2 regions of the Pontibacillus sp. ALD_SL1 genome follow, and region 2 is predicted to be linked to the other one. Evidence: riboswitches for the same ligand, from Rfam matches in the RefSeq annotation. Region 2 holds a riboswitch; the other holds the start of a gene.
The links. A riboswitch is a leader RNA that binds a small molecule or an ion and turns the genes downstream of it on or off. The one in region 2 is predicted to bind lysine.
Positions count from the first base shown of each region.

Region 1: it holds a riboswitch for lysine, as region 2 does, so the genes downstream of both, IMZ31_RS15325 (Na+/H+ antiporter NhaC family protein) here and lysA (diaminopimelate decarboxylase) in region 2, are expected to answer to the same signal.

Region 1 covers NZ_CP062974.1:3,016,656-3,022,957, reverse strand. Annotated here, with positions in the region: gene IMZ31_RS15335 (HD-GYP domain-containing protein) at 1-535, shown strand, start outside; gene yunB (sporulation protein YunB) at 594-1,382, shown strand; lysine riboswitch at 1,444-1,627, shown strand; gene IMZ31_RS15325 (Na+/H+ antiporter NhaC family protein) at 1,865-3,433, shown strand; gene IMZ31_RS15320 (sodium-dependent transporter) at 3,826-5,340, shown strand; gene IMZ31_RS15315 (MetS family NSS transporter small subunit) at 5,343-5,435, shown strand; gene IMZ31_RS15310 (M23 family metallopeptidase) at 5,482-6,302, opposite strand, start outside.
Region 2 covers NZ_CP062974.1:967,494-973,795, forward strand. Annotated here, with positions in the region: gene IMZ31_RS04900 (DJ-1/PfpI family protein) at 1-490, opposite strand, end outside; gene IMZ31_RS04905 (putative glycolipid-binding domain-containing protein) at 657-1,118, shown strand; gene IMZ31_RS04910 (YkvA family protein) at 1,839-2,288, shown strand; lysine riboswitch at 2,558-2,733, shown strand; gene lysA (diaminopimelate decarboxylase) at 2,834-4,120, shown strand; gene IMZ31_RS04920 (hypothetical protein) at 4,325-4,567, shown strand; gene IMZ31_RS04925 (dicarboxylate/amino acid:cation symporter) at 4,626-5,867, opposite strand; gene IMZ31_RS04930 (hypothetical protein) at 6,093-6,251, shown strand.

The DNA.
Region 1 (6,302 bases), 1.8 Mb from region 2:
CGATGATGAATTTGAGCTTATTAAAGAGCATTCAGAAGCTGGTTTTAATATGCTTCGATCAGTACCTAGTGTCCCCTTGGTAGCGGCACATTGTGCATTTCAACACCATGAGCGGCTGGATGGCTCTGGATATCCAAGGGGGCTGTGCGACAAAGATATTCATTACTACGCTAAAATCTTGGCAATTGCAGATGTTTTTGATGCAGTTACAAGTAACCGAGTGTATAGAAGAGCTATGCTCCCTCACGAAGGTCTTGAGATTTTATACGGAGGTGCCGGGACAAAGTTTGATTTACATATGATTCAAGCCTTCCGAAGAAGTGTTGCTGTGTACCCAAATGGCTTGAGTGTTAGTTTAAGTGATGGACGAAAAGGTATAGTGTCAAAGCAAAATGAGAACATAAGCGACCGTCCTCACGTGAGAATTTTAGAAGAAAATGGACGTTCAGTTCACTCATATTATGAATTAGATTTAAGTAAAGCTCTGAATATCGTCATTACAGAATGTGACACTACGTTGGTGGGAAAAACGTAATAAAACAGTCAAACCCTGTCCTCATCTTGCATAAGATTGAGGAGAGGGGGTTTTTATTATGGGTAGAAATAGAAGAAAAGGTTCAATGGCACCACCTCCAGCCAGGCAGATATTTATTATAACGTTCATGTTTTTTCTCATAAGCACTTTTGTAAGCTTATGGATTATAAATAAAGGGATCGAGCCAAAGATTATGGAGATCGCAGAGGCGAGAACCGAACAATTTGCGAAAGAAGCCATTGCAGAAACCGTCAGTAAGAAGATGGCAGAAGACCTGAATGTGAATGATTTAGTCCAGTATACTTACGATGATCAGGGAAATGTAGTGTCCGCTGGCTTCAACTCAGCAGCGATCAATAAAGTTACCCGCGATACGTTATTTCGTGTAAATCAATACTTAACAAGGTTAGGTGAAGGCGAAGACCCTGACCCTGGTATATCCTATGATGTTGACATTGACAAACCTGAGGAGACGAATACTGAGGTTGTCCAAGACAAACGAACCATTGCCCGAATTCCTTTAGGGCAAGCTACTGGAAATACATTATTATCAAACCTAGGACCGGAGATTCCTGTCCATTTCACTTACATTGGAAATGTAAAAGCAGATGCTGTAAAAGAAGAAAAAGAATACGGCATTAATATGCTAGTTGTCGATATTGATTTGAGGGTTGAAGTCAACTTACAGGTTCTTCTCCCTTTTTCTACAAAGATGATTACAGTGAATACAGAAGTTCCTATTGCGCATAATGTGATTATTGGGAAAGTACCTGATTTCTACAATGGTGGTGGCGGTGGAATGAATCCATCTATTGAAGTTCCAACAAACCCCTTGCCAGGACCATAAAATCTTGTTAAGATAATACTTGTCTTACACAAAAATTGAATTTCATCTACCCTTATCATATCGATGAGGTAGAGGCGCATTTAGCATTAGTACCCAGTTTGAGGATGACAACAATGAGAACTGGCGAAAGGGCTACTTGCCGAAGTGTAACGAAGGGTCCCCTTCCTTACGCTGGTGCATTCCCGAATAGAGAATGTACTGTCATGCAAACCGAACGTTGGATTGCATGATGCGCTACTGATCGAGATGGAGGATAACAATATTATTTGCGATAAACAGCAAGTAATGATAGGTTATTTTCTCTATCATTATTTGCTGTTTTTTTTATTTCCTCTTACTCTTCTGCATCTAAAGCCAGATTACCACACCAATCTGTGCTCGACAGTACTTGCATCGTCATGTCCATCGTTCCTTTCCTTCGAAAGACATCAGGCCTGAAACACGAAGGAGACCATTATTTAAAATACGGAGGGAACGAAAAGATGGAAGGAACGATTTACTCACTTATTCCACCACTTGTTATGCTTGTCTTAGTCTTAGTTACAAGGCGAGTGCTTATCTCATTAGGAGTAGGAATATTACTTGGTGCTTTCATGCTCCATGATTTTTCAATATCCGCAACGCTATCTGAAATATGGACACAATTCTATACGATTTTCTATGTAGATGGCGCGCTTAATTTAGGGAATTTATTCTTACTCAGTTTCTTAATCTTGTTAGGAATTACAACAGCCTTTATGACCGCTTCCGGAGGAAGTCGTGCATTTGGAGAGTGGGCGATCCAACGTGTTAAAACACGTAAGGGTGCTCAAACTATGCCAGCTGTATTAGGTATTATTATTTTCATTGACGATTACTTTAATAGCTTGGCAATAGGACAAGTAGCTCGCCCATTAACAGATCGTTATAAAGTTTCTAGAGCGAAGTTAGCGTACTTGATTGATTCCACATCAGCACCAATTACGGTGATCTCACCGATTTCAAGTTGGGGTGCCTATATCATTGGTACAATTGGAACTATTATTGCAACAAATGAATTAACTCAGTTTAGTGGCTTAGAAGCCTTTGTTAAAATGATTCCAATGAATTTATATGTGTTCGCAGCTATTTTACTTGTGTTCTTAACCATTTATCGCAAGTTTGATATTGGAGCCATGAAGAAACATGAGCAAAAAGCTGAATTTGAAGGGGAACTTGTTGACCAAACGAAAGACGTTCCTGGGGATTTGAACAATGAATTTAAAGATGTCCATAACGGACGCGTCTATCACTTGATTGTTCCTATTATTGTATTAATTGCGGCTACTGTCATTGCCATGGTGATTACTGGAATTCAAGGAACAGAAGGAAACGTAACCATCCTTGAAATCTTCAAGAATACAAATGTAAACCGCTCATTATTCGCTGGTGGCTTATTTGCCGCACTAAGTGGATTTGTTCTTTATGTAGCCCAATCAGGCGAAAAGTCATCGCTTAGCAAAGTTAGCCTTGAAGGTTCTAAAGCAATGATGCCAGCTATTTATATTTTAGTCTTTGCATGGATGATTGGGGCTATTATTGGTGAGCTTGAGACAGGTAAGTTTCTAGCAGCTCAATTTGAATCTCTAAACATTCAGGCATCATATTTACCACTACTCGTTTTCTTAGTTTCAGGAGGAATGGCCTTCGCCACAGGAACATCATGGGGAACATTTGGAATTATGCTTCCGATTGCAGGTAATATCGCAGCAAACACTGACGTAAGCATGTTCTTACCTGCTTTAGCAGCCGTATTAGCCGGAAGTGTGTTTGGAGATCACTGTTCACCGATTTCAGACACATCAATCCTATCTTCTACAGGTGCAGGATCAAATCACATTGACCACGTCATGACACAGTTGCCTTATGCCTTAATTAGTGCCGCTGCCACTTCTGTTGGTTATGTGGTTTATGGCATGACATCTAGTACTTTGCTATCCCTTGTTATTACCCTGTTGATTGTAGTACTTGTTGTATTTGCAATTAATCCAAAAAGCAATTATTCAGAAGTGAATGATTCCAAAACTGCATAGATGTGTGAATCCCGTTATGTAACCTACATGACGGGGTTTTTTTTATTGCTCAACTAAGACCTGCCTTAGTTCCACATAAGGGCAGGATTATTGAATATCCGAAGTTGAGAGAATGTTTCCGTTTGCTTTAGTAGAGTGTAAGGTGGGCCTGGAAACCACTCGCTTTCCTGTGGGGAACAGGTTTGGTTAGAAAAATAGGCATAGGATAAAAAGCCTAATTGTAAATATCTGAAAATTTTAAATATTACTTTACAAGCTGAGTTGGACTGGTTAGAATAAAGACAGCTAATTAGTAAGAAAAGTCTGAAAAAAAGAAAAAACCACACATTCTCCTGGTATTATAAGCATATGCTTGTAACGCAGGAGAAGACTGGTGAAGGGGAGGGCTATTTATGGAAAAACGTTCTCAATGGGGAACACGGGTTGGCTTTTTGCTTGCAGCAATGGGGTCAGCTATTGGACTAGGGAATATTTGGCGATTCCCGGCGACGGCTTACGAAAACGGCGGAGGTGCTTTTTTCTTACCTTATTTATTCGCACTTCTTACTGCCGGGATTCCACTTTTAATTATGGAATACACCATCGGTCATAAGTATCGAGGATCTGCACCTAAATCATTAGGTAGGATGCGAAAAGGTTTTGAATGGATTGGTTGGTGGCAAGTTGCGATTGCATTTATTATTTCTACTTACTATGCAGTTATTATTGCCTGGGCGATTCTTTACGCAGGTTATGCTTTAAATGGAGCCTGGGGAAGTGATACAGGTACATTCTTGATGGAAGATTTCCTAAATATCACAGAACCTGGAGTTGTTGGTGGAATGAATATGAAGATTCTTATTCCGCTGGCGATTGTTTGGATGATTACTTTAACAGTTCTTGGAATTGGTATTAAGAAAGGGATTGAATTAGCGAATAAAATCTTTATCCCAACGCTTGTGGTATTATTCTTAATTATAGTTGTACGTGCTTTGACGCTTGAGGGAGCAGTCGATGGTCTTCAAGCATTTTTCCAACCAGATTGGAATGCGATAGGTGACCCGGGTGTTTGGGTTGCGGCCTATGGCCAGATCTTCTTCAGTTTATCCATCGCTTTTGCGATTATGATTACGTATTCTTCTTATTTACCGAAGAAATCTGATATCACAAACAATGCCTTTATCACAGGTTTCGCGAACTCATCTTTTGAATTATTAGCTGGTATTGGTGTGTTTGCTGCTCTTGGCTTTATGGCCATGCAAACAGGTCAGGATGTCACAGAAGTGGTGGCAGGGGGAATTGGTTTAGCGTTTGTTGTCTTCCCTCAGATAATTAATGAAATGCCTGTATTGTCTGGATTCTTTGGTTTCTTATTCTTTGCTTCACTAGTGTTAGCTGGTCTGTCTTCGTTAATTTCTATTACCGAAACCTATGTAGCTGGTGTTGCTGAGAAATTCAATCTTTCACGTGTAACGGCTGTTGTAATTGGTGGAGGACTTTCAGCAATTATTTCCCTTCTTTACGCAACAAACGGAGGTCTTTTCTTCTTAGACGCCGTTGACCACTTTATTAACAGTTATGGTGTTGCGCTTGCTGGTCTGTTTGAAGTTGTAGCTGTTGCTTGGTTTGCGAAAGAACTAAAGAATCTTCAAGCCCATGCTAACAATCTTTCTGATATTAGACTTGGTATATGGTGGAGAATTTGTCTAGGTTGGATTACTCCAGTTGTATTAGGGTTTATGTTATTACAAAACCTACGTGTTGAACTTATGGAAAACTATGAAGGATACCCGATTGAATTCTTATTCTACTTCGGATGGGTAGTTGCTATTGGAGCCATGTTCGTTGGCGCCTTAATGACGGTCAGGAAGTGGCCGAATAATGAACTGGCAATGCCGAAAGAGTCGGAAGAGAAGGAGGTTGGCTAAACATGAGCTGGATCGTAATGTTTGTAATCGGAGCTACTGTCATCTGGGGTGGTTTAATAGCCAGCATTGTGCGGGCTGTAAAAGCATCTAAATAATAAAGTTACTAAAAATCCCTCTACGCAATAGCGTGAGAGGGATTTTTTATTTTTTCATTTGACGTGTTTGTCGTTCCCAAAGTTTTAAATGGGGATAAGGATCAAAGGACCACTCTGAGTGACCGTTATCTTTATACATTCCGTAATGTAGGTGTGGTGGAAATTTTCCTGATGTGCCAGGCGGTCCATAGCCTGAAGCACCAACATATCCGATAACATCTCCTGGTTTAACCACTTGTCCTACATTGACATTTTTCTCAAAGCCGTTTAAATGAGCGAAATAATGGTAAATATTATGGATATCTCTTACACCAATTCTCCATCCACCGTACTTGTTCCATCCTTTCATCTCTATTACGCCATAAGATGTAGCACGTACAGGAACTCCATAATTAGCAAATATATCGGTTCCTTCATGAATTCGTCGTCCACCAAATCCACGTGGGTCTCCCCAAGTGTTTTTATAGCTATAGTTATGGTGAAGGGGGACGGGAAATATGTGTTGATTTAAATTAATTGTTTTTTCTTGCTTAAAAACTTCTGCTGTATTAACGATCGTTTGAACGGATAAATCTCTTTCGTAATAATTCCAAAGAGCAATTTTAATATCTTGTTTAGATGTACCAAATCCACTCATCCATTGGGAAAAGGAAACAAGAATATCGGCATCATTGGTGCGATCAGCCAAATGGTCTCCATCGCCGTCTTGGCCTATTCCTTCAAATAGTGCAATTTCTGATACAGGAAGAACATCTTTTTGACTAGGATTCGTTGCGCCGTTCCACATCTCTTTAGGAATGGTAATCGAAATGACTCCTTCAGATGCAGGTTCTTTTTGAGTGTTGCGCTCATATTGATCGACAGCTG
Region 2 (6,302 bases):
AAAGCTCTTTCCCAACAGCAACTGCAAATTCAACATACGCATTTCCTTCAGCTGTAATCAAATTCTCGCATACCGTCACATCAGCTTTACTTTTATAAGCCGGATTAAAGCAAGTCGGGAATTCTTCTATTTCAATAGAGGTGGAATACTCTCTTTCTCGTAAAACAGAGCTGGCCCCTAAGAAAGTAGAAGCTCCGCAAATCGCTGCGATCCACTTGCTGCTCCGATCAAATTCTTGAATAAGTTGGGAGATCTTACTTTCTTCTAAAAGTGGCTCAGGATCTCCTCCAGGAATGATTAAAAGATCATAATCTTCCCCGCTGCATTCGTCTATCGTTTTGGTTACTTTTACAGTAAATTGACCGCTGTGCCTCACTTCGGATTGGAGAGCCGTGGTTTCAACCTCGCAATCTGTAACGCTTAGTATGTAGGAAAGGGGGCTTATCTCCCATTCGACATAACCATCGTATAATAAGAATAATGCTTTCAATGGACCAATCCTTTCTGAGGTTATTTAACAATATATAGAAAATTTTAGCACATCTAATTAATGCTTGCTTACATCTTTTTAGAAAAATAAGGAAGGTTATTTCTTCTGCGATATGGAACGAATATCTATAGATTTGTAGAAAGTAATAAAAAGAAGGGGTAATAATTTGGAAACAAAAATATTGTGGGAGCATATCGAACAATCGGGAAGTGAATATTTAAAGATTAGTGTAGATGAAAAGAACGTTACGGCTCAAGGGGTTGTGCTATTTGCAACAAAAAAAGATATTCATCATATTACATATAGCATCATAATGGATCAAAATTGGCTTACTAGACGTGTTGATATAAAAGAAGAAGGAACTCAACGAGTCTTATCCTTATACTCAGATGGTAAAGGGAATTGGCGGGCCGGAGATGAGCCTTTATTAGAAATGCAAGGCGCAATTGATGTAGACCTCTCAATGACGCCATTTTCTAATACTTTACCAATCAATCGTTTTAATTGGGATGAAGGACAAGAGCGGGAATTGGATATGGTTTATGTTGAAGTTCCAGGATTTAAATTAGTAAAGGTAAAGCAACACTACACATTTTTAGGGAACGAAGGAGATCTAAGGAAGTTTTGATATCAATGCAGGGACTATGAAACCGTGATTACGGTAGATGAGGATGGAATCGTATCAGAATATCCAGGGGTTTTCGTGCGAAAGTATTAAATGCTTTGACTTTGGATATCTTTGCTTCTGTTCATTAGAGATGCTAGATGATAAGGTGTCCAGAATAGAAGACAGGTATCAAGATGGGTGAAAGCGATCATGGATAAACTTAAAACCACTCAGCAAAACAAAAAAGGAAAGATACGCTCAGTAATTGATAGCTTCCTAGAAAGTTGCATTAGTACCGGATGTCTAGTCCCTATTATCTTTGCTTCATTTATTACAGGAGTCTTCTTATGGATCATTTAATGTGTGTGTGTTTGTTTTTTCAAAGCTAGATTAGGGGGGAATGTTTTCCTTATATGGCATGCTTCCGTTACTTCTACATATGGCAAAGGTGGTTCGGGAAATTGCGAGACTCCTGCGGCAGGAGTAGCCTAGTAAATGAAAGCGGAAGTTCGACTAAGATCGTCACGTCCTGTGACAACATCGAACGACCCCACGTCGTGTGGGGCCGCGGAAAGCGAGTGATTTCCCGAACCACCTTACACTTATTCTAAGCAAACGGAAGCATATTCCCATTTTGGAACCCTCTTGTTAATTCCCCCATACTTACTGAATGATCAGGAATAAATCCACCCTATTCAGGGAAAACAGAAACCAAGATCATTCGATTAAAGGAGAGGGACCATGGAGGAAAAGAAGACCTATCAACAACGACTAAAAAACTTAAACCCCGCACGTGCCATAGAACGAGGCCGAGCTTATTTCTCTGAAAAAGAATTTGGAGAAAAAGTACGCGCCTACAGCGGTCGCCTAGGAAAGAAAGGCGTATACTACAGCTTGCTCCTTTTCTACGCATTTAAAAATCCTGATACACCGAAGAAGGCGAAGTTAACGATTGCCGGTGCGCTTGGATACTTAATCTTACCAGTTGATGCAATCCCCGATTTAATCCCAGCCGTTGGGTTTGCTGATGATAGTGCCGTAATTATTTACGCAGTGTACCAGGTGTTGTCACATATTAACGATGATGTGCGCGCTCAAGCGAAGGAACGCGTGAAGAAGCTATTCGGCGATTCGATTGATGTGGATGAGCTAGAGGATCCTAAGGAATCGGACCGCCCGGCTGAAGGATAATCAACAAGACTTTTCTGAGTAAGGTTACTTAGAAAAGTCTTTTTCTGTATGATGGAAGTAGATTGAAATTCGGGAAGGGCGTGGGAATGATGTTTGAATGGGCATACGTCCCGGACTGGTATGTGTGGATGACAGCGGTTGTGGTCGTTCTATTTATTGCAGCGACGGAGTATTTCTTAAGGTAGGATGACGCTTCTAGACAGCCGTGTTGTTGACAGTTGTTAAAAAATAATGGTATAGTTTCTAACCATAATATAATAATAACTCTCTCTGACAATAGAGGCGCGAGTATGATGAGTAGCTTTCCGGAGGACAATGGGGCCAGCGAAGGAAAGGGAAAGGCAGATCGCCGAGATAGAGAATAGCCATTCTATTCTTTGTTGGGCTGGTATTGAACAAATGCCAGACTGTCGCAATGCTAAGGTTGTGGAGCACTATTGAAGAGATGTTGTACATATCTTCAAGGTCTATTTCTAGAAGAACCGTATGAACATCGCTTCATACGGTTTTTTTGTGTTGCAGAGGAGACAAAAGGAGATTTATAGATGCAAACAGTAGAAGTGAACGTACAAACGGATATGGAAATCGGTGGGGTGAGTACAGGGAAGTTAGTCGAAGAATATGGAACGCCGCTTATGGTTTATGATGAAGGGATGATCCGTCGTCATGCCCGTGCCTTCCGCGGGGCGTTTAAGTCGAGCGGTCTCGATTTCCAGGTGGCTTATGCGAGCAAAGCGTTCTTGTGTAAAGAGATGGCGCGCTTAGCTAAACAAGAGAAGCTATCCCTTGATGTGGTCTCAGGCGGAGAATTATATACGGCACTCCAAGCAGGATTCCCAGCAAGTCGCATTCATTTTCACGGTAACAACAAATCAGAAGAGGAATTAACGATGGCACTTGATGCTGAAATTGGGTGCTTTGTTGTTGATAACTTTCTAGAGATTGAAATGCTTCATGACCTTGCTAGCAAGCGCGAGCAACATGTGAACATTTTGCTAAGAGTGACGCCAGGGGTGGAAGCTCATACGCATGAATACATTATGACGGGGCAGGAAGACTCGAAGTTCGGATTTGGTTTATCGAACGGCCAGGCAGAAACGGCGGTCCAGATTGCTACTCGTAAACCTCACTATAACCTGTTAGGCATCCATTCTCATATTGGATCACAAATGTTTGAAACAGACGGATTCGACCAGGCGATTCAGATCTTAACTGGTTTTGTCTATCAGATGAAAAAGAAATACGGTCTTGAATTACCGGTTCTAAACGTAGGTGGTGGATTTGGCGTTCGGTACACAGAAGACGATCAGCCAATGGCCATCTCTGAATACGTTGAAGCTATTTCTGAAAGTGTGAAAAAGCACTATACCGACCATGAGCTGTCCTTCCCTGAAGTATGGATTGAACCAGGTAGAAGTATGGTGGCAGAAGCGGGAACGACGTTGTATAAAGTCGGCTCGAAGAAAATCATCCCGGACCTCCGTACGTATATCACGGTCGATGGAGGAATGACGGATAATATTCGTCCGGCCCTTTATCAGGCAAGGTACCAGGCGATGCTAGCCAATCGTCCTGATGAAAAGCCGACGGAACTCGTGAGTGTAGCCGGGAAGTGCTGTGAATCAGGTGATATGCTAATCTGGGATTTAATGCTCCCACCTACGAATTACGGGGATATCTTGGCTGTCTTTAGTACAGGAGCATACGGGTATTCGATGGCAAGTAACTATAACCGCATTCCGCGTCCGGCTGTCGTGTTTGCAAAAGACGGGGAGTCTCGTGTTGTGATTGAGCGGGAGACGTTTGAGGATTTGGTGCAGAAGGATCAGTAGATATATGGCCCTATGTGTTCTCAAGTAAAATTCGTTATGGTAAGCTGTGTTTACCATCTTTTGGATACAATAAAATGTTACAGATGGTAAAGTGGTAAATACAGCGAATACATATGAGGATGAAAACACACTCCTTGAAGGTTTCTTCATTATTATAGATATCGCGAGGGGATGAACTTTGGGGAGAGTAGGGGGCTTTATAATATGTTGCGAAAAGTGAATATGGTTTTGCCGGCTATGGTGCTCGGTCTATGCTTGTATCATTTTATTATTAGTCCTATAGACTGGCCGATTGAAATCACGTTTTCTTTAATAGCATTAATGAATTTTTTTCTTGGTCTTGAAGAATTTAGAGACAGGAAGAAACTACGAGGTGGTATATATTTTTTCACCTCCCTCGTTCTTGTAACGGGAGTAATTGTCGATGTAGTTCGAGAAACCATGTAATACTATAGAAGAGCGGCCTCGTCAGGTTTAATAGACGAGGCCGCTTTTTTCTAGCTTATTATGCGGTTTTCTTAGTAGGATCCTGTTTATCTTCCGACTTATCCACAACCGCAGCTCCTACGATATCGCCAAATACGTTCGATGCTGTACCTGCCATACCAATCAGAACGTCAACACCTGCAATCAGTGCAACAATCTCAAGGGGTAAGTTGAACATCGTTAAGACAGCTGAGAGTGTCACAAGTCCAGCTGCTGGAACGCCTGCTGTCCCGACAGATAGAAGTGTACCAATCACAACGATTGTGAAGAAGTCGCCGACAGACAAGGATAAGTTTGTAATGTTCGCTGCGAACACGATCGACACACCCATGCGAAGAGCGCCACCGTCGGAGTTAAACACCGCACCCAGCGGAAGTGTGAAGTGAGCGACGCGCTCTGATATACCAGCTTTCTTCGCCGTATCAATCGCAACTGGTAGAGTAGCGACACTGCTTGAAGTGAAGAAGGCTGTCGTATAAGCGTCCTTCGTTGCCGAGAAGAAGGGCTTTAACGGGTGACCAGATAGCTTTAGGAATGTTGTATAAACAAGCGCCCAAAGAACAGCAACCCCTGCATAAAAGACAGCCGTAAAGCTAAGTAAGGACTGAAGCGTCTCCCAACCTTGGCCACCAAATGAAGAAGCGCTAATTCCGAAGATCCCAATTGGGGCGTATAGAAGAACGCCATTTAAAAGTTTATAAAAGAGTTCATTCAGAGCCTGGAAGAACCGATCTAACAGCTCACCGTATCCTTTCATCTTCTCTTCACTAGAGAATTTCATCGTCGAGATTGCAATACCGATGATTACAGATAAGAAAAGAATCGACATGAGATCACCATTCACAAACGGTGCTACGATATTATCAGGAATAATATTCATTAACACATCGCCAAATGAAGGCGTATCTGGTTTATCAACGTCTGCATTTGGAAGCTCCAGATTCTTACCCGGGTCGACTAAGAAAGCAAGCCCCAGTCCAATAAACACCGCTGCAGCTGTTGTCGCAATGTAGTAAAGGATCAATTTTCCACCCATGCGACCGAGTGTAGGTAAGTTCATCTGATCCACCGCCAGTACCACTGTTAAGAAGATAACCGGAATGGCAATGAGTTTTAATAGATTGATTAGTAGATCTCCAAGTGGCTTAACCGCCGTTGCCTGTTCGCCGATGGCTAAGGCTAGCAGTGTACCTGCTAGAAATCCGATAAACATCTTAAGCACGAAAGATGTTTCTATGTATTTGTTAAAGAGTGTTTTCAACGCGTTTCCTCCTTTTTCTTTTTAATAAAAACGACGTAAGATGTCCTTACGAATTTTATCATGGATTGTACAGAAGAGATAGCTGTCTCCTTTAGAAAGAAGGGTGCGGAAAGCAAAACGAGTGGAGGAATATTTTACTAGGTGGTAAATGCAAGATTCGACATTCCAAATGTTTACTTATTTTGATATTCTATTCATTAACATGCAAGGTGGGGGGAGTGGAAATTGAAGAAGAAACTAACATTAGTCACAGGTGTTAGTTTGTTAATCCTAACGCTTATTCATATTTACACTACAAATTCATTAGCACTAGCCTGGATTAGCGCGATCGGCGGCATCCCAATCGGTGTAATGAATGTTTGGATAGGGTTGAAGAAATCGTAGTATTATCAGCAATCAGCGGAATTAGGGATAAGGGGACAGGTACCTTGTCCC